2 regions of the Streptomyces sp. NPDC049970 genome follow, and region 1 is predicted to be linked to the other one. Evidence: riboswitches for the same ligand, from Rfam matches in the RefSeq annotation. Region 1 holds a riboswitch; the other holds the start of a gene.
The links. A riboswitch is a leader RNA that binds a small molecule or an ion and turns the genes downstream of it on or off. The one in region 1 is predicted to bind cyclic di-AMP.
Positions count from the first base shown of each region.

Region 2: another riboswitch for cyclic di-AMP. It lies ahead of AB0I83_RS02720 (LysM peptidoglycan-binding domain-containing M23 family metallopeptidase); the one in region 1 lies ahead of AB0I83_RS20685 (transglycosylase family protein).

Region 1 covers NZ_JBFALP010000011.1:147,795-151,975, reverse strand. Annotated here, with positions in the region: gene eno (phosphopyruvate hydratase) at 26-1,312, opposite strand; gene AB0I83_RS20685 (transglycosylase family protein) at 1,639-2,334, opposite strand; cyclic di-AMP (ydaO/yuaA leader) riboswitch at 2,335-2,473, opposite strand; gene AB0I83_RS20680 (transglycosylase family protein) at 2,795-3,748, opposite strand; gene AB0I83_RS20675 (cytochrome P450) at 3,854-4,181, opposite strand, start outside.
Region 2 covers NZ_JBFALP010000001.1:624,624-628,804, reverse strand. Annotated here, with positions in the region: gene AB0I83_RS02725 (SGNH/GDSL hydrolase family protein) at 1-623, opposite strand, end outside; gene AB0I83_RS02720 (LysM peptidoglycan-binding domain-containing M23 family metallopeptidase) at 786-1,697, opposite strand; cyclic di-AMP (ydaO/yuaA leader) riboswitch at 1,702-1,861, opposite strand; gene AB0I83_RS02715 (tyrosine-protein phosphatase) at 2,273-3,106, shown strand; gene AB0I83_RS02710 (DUF6126 family protein) at 3,142-3,315, opposite strand; gene AB0I83_RS02705 (XRE family transcriptional regulator) at 3,404-4,021, opposite strand; gene AB0I83_RS02700 (aspartate aminotransferase family protein) at 4,081-4,181, opposite strand, start outside.

The sequences.
Region 1 (4,181 bases):
AGGCTGGTGCTCCGGACTCGGGCTGTCAGCCCTCGAAGCGGAACCGCGGGAACGCCGAGCGGCCGGCGTACACCGCGGCGTCGTCGAGGATCTCCTCGATGCGCAGCAGCTGGTTGTACTTGGCGACACGGTCCGAGCGGGCCGGGGCGCCGGTCTTGATCTGACCGCAGTTCACGGCGACGGCGAGGTCGGCGATGGTGACGTCCTCGGTCTCACCGGAGCGGTGGGACATCATGCACTTGAAGCCGTTGCGCTGGGCCAGCTCCACGGCGTCCAGGGTCTCGGTCAGCGAACCGATCTGGTTGACCTTGACGAGCAGGGCGTTGGCCGAGCCCTCCTCGATGCCGCGGGCGAGGCGCTCCGGGTTGGTCACGAACAGGTCGTCACCGACGATCTGCACCTTGGAGCCCAGCTTGTCGGTGATGACCTTCCAGCCGGCCCAGTCGTCCTCGTACAGCGGGTCCTCGATGGAGACCAGCGGGTACGCGGAGACGAGCTCCTCGTAGTACTCGGTCATCTCGGCGGCCGAGCGGGACTCGCCCTCGAACTCGTAGACGCCGTCCTTGTAGAACTCGGACGCGGCGACGTCGAGCGCGAGCGCGATGTCGCGGCCCGGGACGTAGCCGGCCTCCTTGACGGCCTCGAGGATCAGGTCGAGGGCGGCGCGGTTGGACTCGAGGTTCGGGGCGAAGCCGCCCTCGTCGCCGAGACCGGTGGACAGGCCCTTGGTCTTCAGGACCTTCTTCAGCGTGTGGTAGATCTCCGCGCCCCAGCGAAGGCCCTCGGAGAAGGACTCGGCGCCGATCGGCGCGATCATGAACTCCTGGATGTCCACGTTGGAGTCGGCGTGCGAGCCGCCGTTCAGGATGTTCATCATCGGAACGGGCAGCAGGTGCGCGTTCGGGCCGCCGAGGTAGCGGAACAGCGGGAGGTCGGAGGCCTCGGACGCGGCGTGCGCCACGGCCAGCGAGACACCGAGGATGGCGTTGGCGCCGAGGGAGCCCTTGTTCTCGGTCGCGTCCAGGTCGAACATCGCCTGGTCGATGAGGCGCTGCTCGGTGGCGTCGTAACCGACGAGCTCCGGGCCGATCTGCTCGATCACGGCGAGGACGGCCTTCTCGACACCCTTGCCGTGGTAGCGGTTGGGGTCACCGTCGCGAAGCTCGATGGCCTCGAACGCACCGGTGGAGGCGCCGGACGGGACGGCAGCACGTCCCGTGCTGCCGTCGTCGAGGCCAACCTCGACCTCGACCGTGGGGTTTCCCCGGGAGTCGAGGATTTCCCTGGCTACGACGACGTCGATGGACGGCACGAGGCATCTCCTTCTGGGATCTGACACTGGTTGTGCAGGGTCACTGTGGCCTTGCGCCACGAGCCTAACCGGCTCGGCGCGCTCAATCGGCCGTCCGCCCGCCCCCTGGGACGAAAAAGGACCCAAGGACCTTCATTACGGGCAAAGCTGCGGAAATCTACTGGCAGGTAACCACAACAGTTGAACACTCGCCCCGGCCCGGCCCCTCGCGGCGACCCGTGGAGGAGCCCCGACGCGGGGTGCCCGGCGCGGCGCCGGCCCGGCGCGCAGGGGGGTGGTGCACGCCGGGCCGGACCGCCGGGGAGGGAGGAGGAAACCCCGGTCCGCTACTTCGTCAGGTGGAGCTGCTGGCCCGGGAAGATCAGGTCGGCGTCGTCGACGATGTCGCCGTTCAGCTTGAACAGCTTCTCCCAGCCGCCCTTGACCTTCTTCGCGTCGGCGATCTTGCTGAGGGTGTCGCCGGCCTTCACCTTGTACTCGCCGTCACCCTTCTCGACCTTCTGGCCGGTCGGGGTGGTGACGGTCTCCTTGGGGGCCGTGCGCTTCTCGCTGCGCGTGGTGGGCTTCTCGGCCTTGCGCTCCGGCGCGGCCTTCGGGGCCGTGTCGCCGTTCTTCGAGGAGCCGGTGTCGACGCCCGGGTCCACACCGTCGTTCGTCAGGCCGCCGGCACCCGCGCACCCCCAGGCGCCCGGGCCCTGCAGGTCGAGGAGCTTCTCGGCGGCGGCGATCTGCTGGTCCTTGCTGGCCAGGTCCGCGCGGGCCGCGTACTGCGTACCGCCGGCGGCGGCCCAGCTGGACTGCGAGAACTGCAGACCGCCGTAGTAGCCGTTGCCGGTGTTGATGGACCAGTTGCCGCCGGACTCGCACTGGGCGACGGCGTCCCAGGTGTCGACGGAGGCGGCGGAAGCGCCGGTCGCGCCCATCAGCGGGACGGCGACGGCCGCACCGGTGACGCCGGCCAGGGTGGCGATACGGACGGCCTTGGACGGGCGGCGGTGCTTGCCCTTGGTGGAAAGCAGCATCGTTCTCCTCACCGACGCCTACGAGGTGAGCTGTCGGGTTCGGGCCTGTGAGTTGCCCGGTCGCCCGCGCTCGCGGACGACTTCACCCCGAGCCGTCCCTCGCCCGTCTTCCGACGGCCGGGTCCGGCACTTACCTGGGTCCCCCGCTCCTGCCTACGGCGCTTTACGCGTCGTTCCCTCCGACCGACGGCAGGATTCGGCGTGACGGTCGAAGGTGCCCGCGGTGCGAGCGGCTCCGACCGTAAACACACGCAACCCCCACATTCAAAGGCGGGCATAACGGTCAATCAGCGCGTAACACAATGACACTCGGGCCCGTTCGCGCAGGTCGGAGCGGATATGGGCGGACAGGACGGACGCGGGCCGCCAGTTCAAGCAAAGAGACCCATGTCTCACTTACGCATAAGTGGACATAGGCCTCTGAACTACCCCCGATTTCGGGGTGTTTTCGCGCTTTTGATCAGTTGGCGGCCAGGGTCTCCGGCTGCGAGTCGCTCGCGTCCGGACCGAGGTCCAGGTCCAGGCTCTGGCCGGGAAGGATCAGGTCGGGGTCGGAGCCGAGCTCCGCCTTGTTCGCCTCGTAGAGCGCGGTCCAGCCGCCCGCGAGCTCCTGCGAGTCCGCGATCGCCCAGAGGTTGTCGCCCTCGCGGACCGTGTACGTCCCCTCGTCCGCGCCCTGGCGCGCCTCGGAGTCACCCCGCGAGGCGTGCCGGCCGGACTCGCGCCCGTCGGTATCCGCCGACCCGCTACCCGCCTCCGGGGCCGGCGTACCGCGGTGCTTTCCGCCCGTCTCCCCGTCGTCACCCTTCGAGGCGCCGGACTTCCCGGTCGCCTGCGGGGACGGCTCGGCGGACGGCGACGCCTCGGTCTCGTCACCCTTGTCGGCGGCTTCGCCTGCCGGAACCTTGTCCGTCTCGTCCTTCGCGTCGGTGCCGTCCGCCTCGTCGGGCGCCTCGGAGGAGGCGGTGTCCGACGGGGCCGTGCTGTCAGACGGCTCGGCGGACGGCTCGCCGCCCGGGTCGATACCCGGCAGCGTCCCGTCGAGCGCCAGCCCGGAGATCACCGCGCAGCTGGGCCACGCCTGCGGACCCTTGTCGTCCAGCACCTTCTCCGCGACGGAGATCTGCTGCGAGCGGCTCGCGAGGTCGGCGCGGGGCGCGTACGTGGTGCCGCCGTAGGCGGACCACGTGTCCTGCGAGAACTGCAGACCGCCGTAGTAGCCGTTACCGAGGTCGGCGCTCCACATGCCACCGCTCTCGCATTCGGCGACCCGGTCCCAGGTCGTGGCCTCTGCGGCCTGCGCACCGCCCGCACCGAGCAGCGGGATGGCGATGGCCGATCCCGTGACGCCCGCGGCGACGACGATGGCGGGTGCCTGACGAGGGCGACGGTGTCTGCCGTTCGCGGAGCCCATGGGATTGCCTTCCGTGTGACTGACATGTGACGGGTGAGTCGAACGGTGAACCTAGCCGTACTCGAACGTGTGTCACAAGTCGATGCAGCGGAGATCACGTGAAAGTCACAGAGTTGACAGAGTGTCACCTTTTGCGGACCGATGCCCGGGATCGAACTCCACCGGAAGCGTGCGCAGTCCACGCATGATGAGCCCGCCCCGCCATCGCAAATCATCAGGTTCCGCGGCGAGCCGCAGGTCGGGAAGGCGCCGCAGCAGCGTCGCCAGGGCCACCCGCCCCTCCAGCCGGGCCAGCGGCGCACCCACGCAGTAGTGGATTCCGTGACCGTAACCGAGGTGCTGGTTGTCACTCCGGGCGAGATCCAGGGTGTCCGCGTCCCGGAACCGCTCCGGGTCCCGGTCCGCGGCGGCCAGCACCACCAGGACGGGGTCC
Region 2 (4,181 bases), on a different contig from region 1:
CGCAGCGCGACCCGGGTGTGCCCCTCGGGCGAGAGGTGCAGCCGGTCGTTGTCCCAGGCCCTGCGGTCCTGGACCGACCGCAGGGACCACAGGTCCAGGACCGGGCAGTCGTAGCGGTCGGCGATGGACCGGACGTGTGCGGTGTATGTGGCGATCTTGCCGCGCAGATGCTTCAGCACCGGGATGTCCCGGGTGTCGAAGCCGGTGGTCACCATGACCGTGCCGACCGAGCGCGCCAGGTCGGCCACCGCGCGCTCGAAGCGCTCGGCCACGTCGTCCGGGTCGGAACCGGGACGCAGGATGTCGTTGCCGCCCGCGCAGAAGCTCACCAGGTCCGGTGCGAGCTGCTTCGCGCGGGGGACCTGTTCCTCGACTATCTGGTCGAGGAGTCGTCCGCGTACGGCGAGATTGGCGTACCGGAATATCCCGTGCGGGTCGTCCACCGGGCGGGCCAGCGCGTCGGGGACGGGGAGCCGGTCCGCGAGGAGTACCGCGAACCGGTCCGCCCAGCCGACGAGCCGCCCGTCCGGGCCGGGGTCCCCGACGCCCTCGGTGAAACTGTCGCCGATCGCCGCGTACGACCCGATGATGCCTCGTGTCTTGTTTCTCGAATCGTCTGCCACAACGACTTATCCTGCACCTTCGAATGTGACCTACGCGACCGTAATAAGGGGTTGACGGTTGGTGACAAAGACCACCTGGTCAGGTTTTGGTAAAGCCGGAATAAGCAGAGGGGCGGCGCGCCGTGCGCACCGCCCCTCTGCTCAACCCTCGGGTGTCGCCCCTCAGATGGAGACGCCGTGCGAACGCAGGTACGCGATCGGGTCGACGTCCGAGCCGTAGCTCGGACCGGTGCGGACCTCGAAGTGGAGGTGCGGGCCGGTGGAGTTGCCGGTGGAGCCGGAAAGGCCGATCTGCTGCCCGCCGGTGACGGTCTGTCCGGCCGAGACCTCCAGCGAGGACAGGTGGGCGTACTGCGAGTACATGCCGTCGCTGTGCTGGATGACGACCTCGTTGCCGTACGAGCCGCTCCAGCCCGCGGAGACCACGGTGCCCGGGCCGATGGACCGGACGCTGGTGCCGGATGCGGCCTGGAAGTCGGAACCGGTGTGGTAGCCGCTGGACCAGCTGGCGCCGGAGGCGCGGTACTGCGTGGTGACCGTGGGGCTCTCCACCGGCGCCGCGTAGCCGGAGCCGGTGCTCTGCGAGGCACCGGAGTCGGCGGTGGCGGCGGCGTTCTCGGCCGGAGCGGCCTTCTCGGCGGCGGGCTTCGGGGCGGACTTCGCCTTGGAGGGCGCGGCCTCGGCGGCCGGCTTCCCGGTCGCACCGGGGGCCTTGGCACCGAGGGTCAGCTTCATTCCCGGGCGGATCAGGCTCGGGTTCCCACCGACGACGTCGCGGTTGTCCTTGTACAGCTTCTGCCATCCGCCCTTGGTCTTCTGGCTACTGGCGATCTTCGCGAGGTAGTCGCCGGCGACCACGGAGTAGGTCTTCGGGGAGCCCTTCACCCCGGTGGCGGGCGCGCTCTCGGCGACGGAGGCGGACTTGGCCGCGGCGGGCGCGGCCTGCTCCGCGGCGTGGGCGCCGGTGGCGCCGATCAGCGGGAGGGCGAGTACGGCGCCGCCGGTACCCGCGGCGAGGAAGCCGCGGGAGATCGGGCCGGTCTTCTTACGGCGGTGCTTGCCTTTTGCGGGCATGGGGAATTCCTCTCCGGCGCCTACGAGGTGAGCTGTCGGGTTCGGACTGGAGATGCCCGGCCGCGCGGTGGCGCGTCTTGACCCCGAGCCGTTCCGGATGGCTCCGGTCGGCGGCTTACCTGGTTCCCCCGCTCCTGCCACACGTGAGTCGGTGCGGATTCCGGGCGGCGGCAGGATTAGGCGTTCCGTCCGGATTGACCGTGACCGTAAGCGAGCCGGGACTCCGGGAACAAGCCTCGGAATGCGAACCGGAATCGACACCTCAATTCCGTCGCGCAATTCCCGTCACACTCCGTGGATTACGGATCTTGGCTTTCCGCAGGGCGTCCGGAATACCCACGAGCACCCTCGCCACACACCGTCACGGATATGACCTCGCTCACCCCCCTCCCCTCATCTCCCGCACAAGCAGGGCATGTTCTGCTAAATGCATTAATACGGACATGTTGCGGTCGTCGGCCCGGCGGGGGGACACCGCAGCGCCCGGGGCCGTGAGCCGACGCGGCCATGTCGTATCGTCGCGAGCGTGCCCCCGTCGGCGAGCGGCGCCGACGCCAGACACTCCAGGAGCCCTTGTGACGCAGCTGCCAGAGGTCCCGCCGGCCGGCCCCGAGCCGACGGACGTCGACCTGACCGGTGTCCGCAACTTCCGCGACGTCGGCGGGCTCCCGACGGTCGACGGACGCACCGTGCGCTTCGGACGCCTCTACCGCAGCGGCCACCTCGCCCACGCCACCGAGGCCGACACCGCCTTCCTCGCCGGGCTCGGACTGCACACGGTCTTCGACTTCCGCAACGCGGCCGACCACAAGCTCGACGGGTACGACGTGGAGCTGCCCGGCGTCCGGAATGTCAGCATTCCGCTCTCCGACCCGGCTGACGGCGCGGAGTTCTGGCGGCTGGTGCGCGACGGCGACATCCAGCAGCTGCGCTCGATCCTGGCCGACGGCAAGGGCACGGAGCGCATGGTCCTGTCGTACCGCACGATGATCAAGGACCGCACGGCCGAGCACAGCCGCGTACTGCACGCCCTGGCCGAGGACAGCGTGCCGGCGCTGATGCACTGTGCGGCGGGCAAGGACCGGGCCGGCCTCTCGGTGGCGGTGTCACTGCTGGCGGTCGGGGTCGAGAAGGACGCTGTCGAGGCCGACTACCTCAAGTCGAACGACGCTCATCGCCGCTACAAGGTGCGCCGCAGCGACACCTCGTCGGCGGGGATGTCCGACGAGGTGATGGAGCTGCTCAATCCGCTCTTCGGGGCCCACCGCGAATACCTGGCCGCGGCGTTCGCGGCCATCGAGGAGACCTGGGGCAGCACCGAGCGCTACCTCCGGGAAGGGCTGAAGGTCAGCGACGAGACCCGCGAGAAACTGCGCGAGCGACTCGTCGAGGACGCTCGGCGTCCGTGAACGGCCCGCCGTCCGGGAAACCGTAGCGGTGGCGGTCAGCCCTTGCCGGCCACGTTGAACAGGATGTAGAGGAAGGCCGCGACGACGTGTCCGGCCACCAGGTAGGCGACGAGCCGGATCACCAGGCCGCGCGGCATCCGCCGCTCCTGGGTGTCGGCGCCCTCGGCTCGTCGCGGGGTGAGCGGGTCGTAGTACTCCGAATCGGACATGACAGTCCTCTCTTCCGGCCGCTCGGGCCGGGGTGGGAACGCTAGGGCCCGGGTGGGAACAAGGGTGCGCCGATCGAGGCGCGCGCGATCAGAGCCGCCGGACCGCGCCGCCCAGGCACAGCTCGGCGGGCGGGCTCTGCAGCAGCGTGTGGACGAAGAGCAGGCTCGCCCCACCGCGGTCGAGGGCCGCGATCCGGTGCGGGGTGAGCGAGTCGAAGTGCGCGCTGTCGCCCGGACCGAGATCGTGCACGGTCTCCCCCAGCACGACCCTGAGCCGGCCGTCGAGGAGGTAGAGCCATTCCTCCCCGGGGTGGACGCGCACGAGATCCCCCTCGGTGCCGTGGGGGACGCGGACGCGCAGTGCCTGCATGGCGCGTCCCGAACCGCCCGCCTGCCGGTAGATCCAGCCGTCGGCCCCGTCGTCGGGCGGGCCTTCGGCCGGTCCGCCCCGGACGATCGCGTCACGTTCGGGGGGCATCTCGCCCAGGAGCTCGGAGACCGTCGTACCGTAGACGCGGGCCAGGCCGAGCAGCATCGGCAGCGAGGGCTGACGCCGGCCCGTCTCGAGCCTGGAGAGGTGGGCCGGGGAGAGTCCGGCACGCCCGGCGGCGCTCTCCAGCGTCAGTCCGCGGTCGCGGCGCAGCTCTCGCAGGCGCGGCGCGACTCCCGGGAGCTCGTCGGCCGCCCCTCCGTCAGGAGGATTCATACCTCCATTGGGCCAGGATCCTGCCTCTGAGGCAAATTTATTGCCTCAGAGGCAAAGTGTCAGCGGTTGGCGACGGCCTGTTTCACCAGCGTCCTGCCGAAGTCCCACATCAGTCCGCTGCCGCTGTGCGCGTCGTCCATCACGGCGGTGAAGGCGGCCA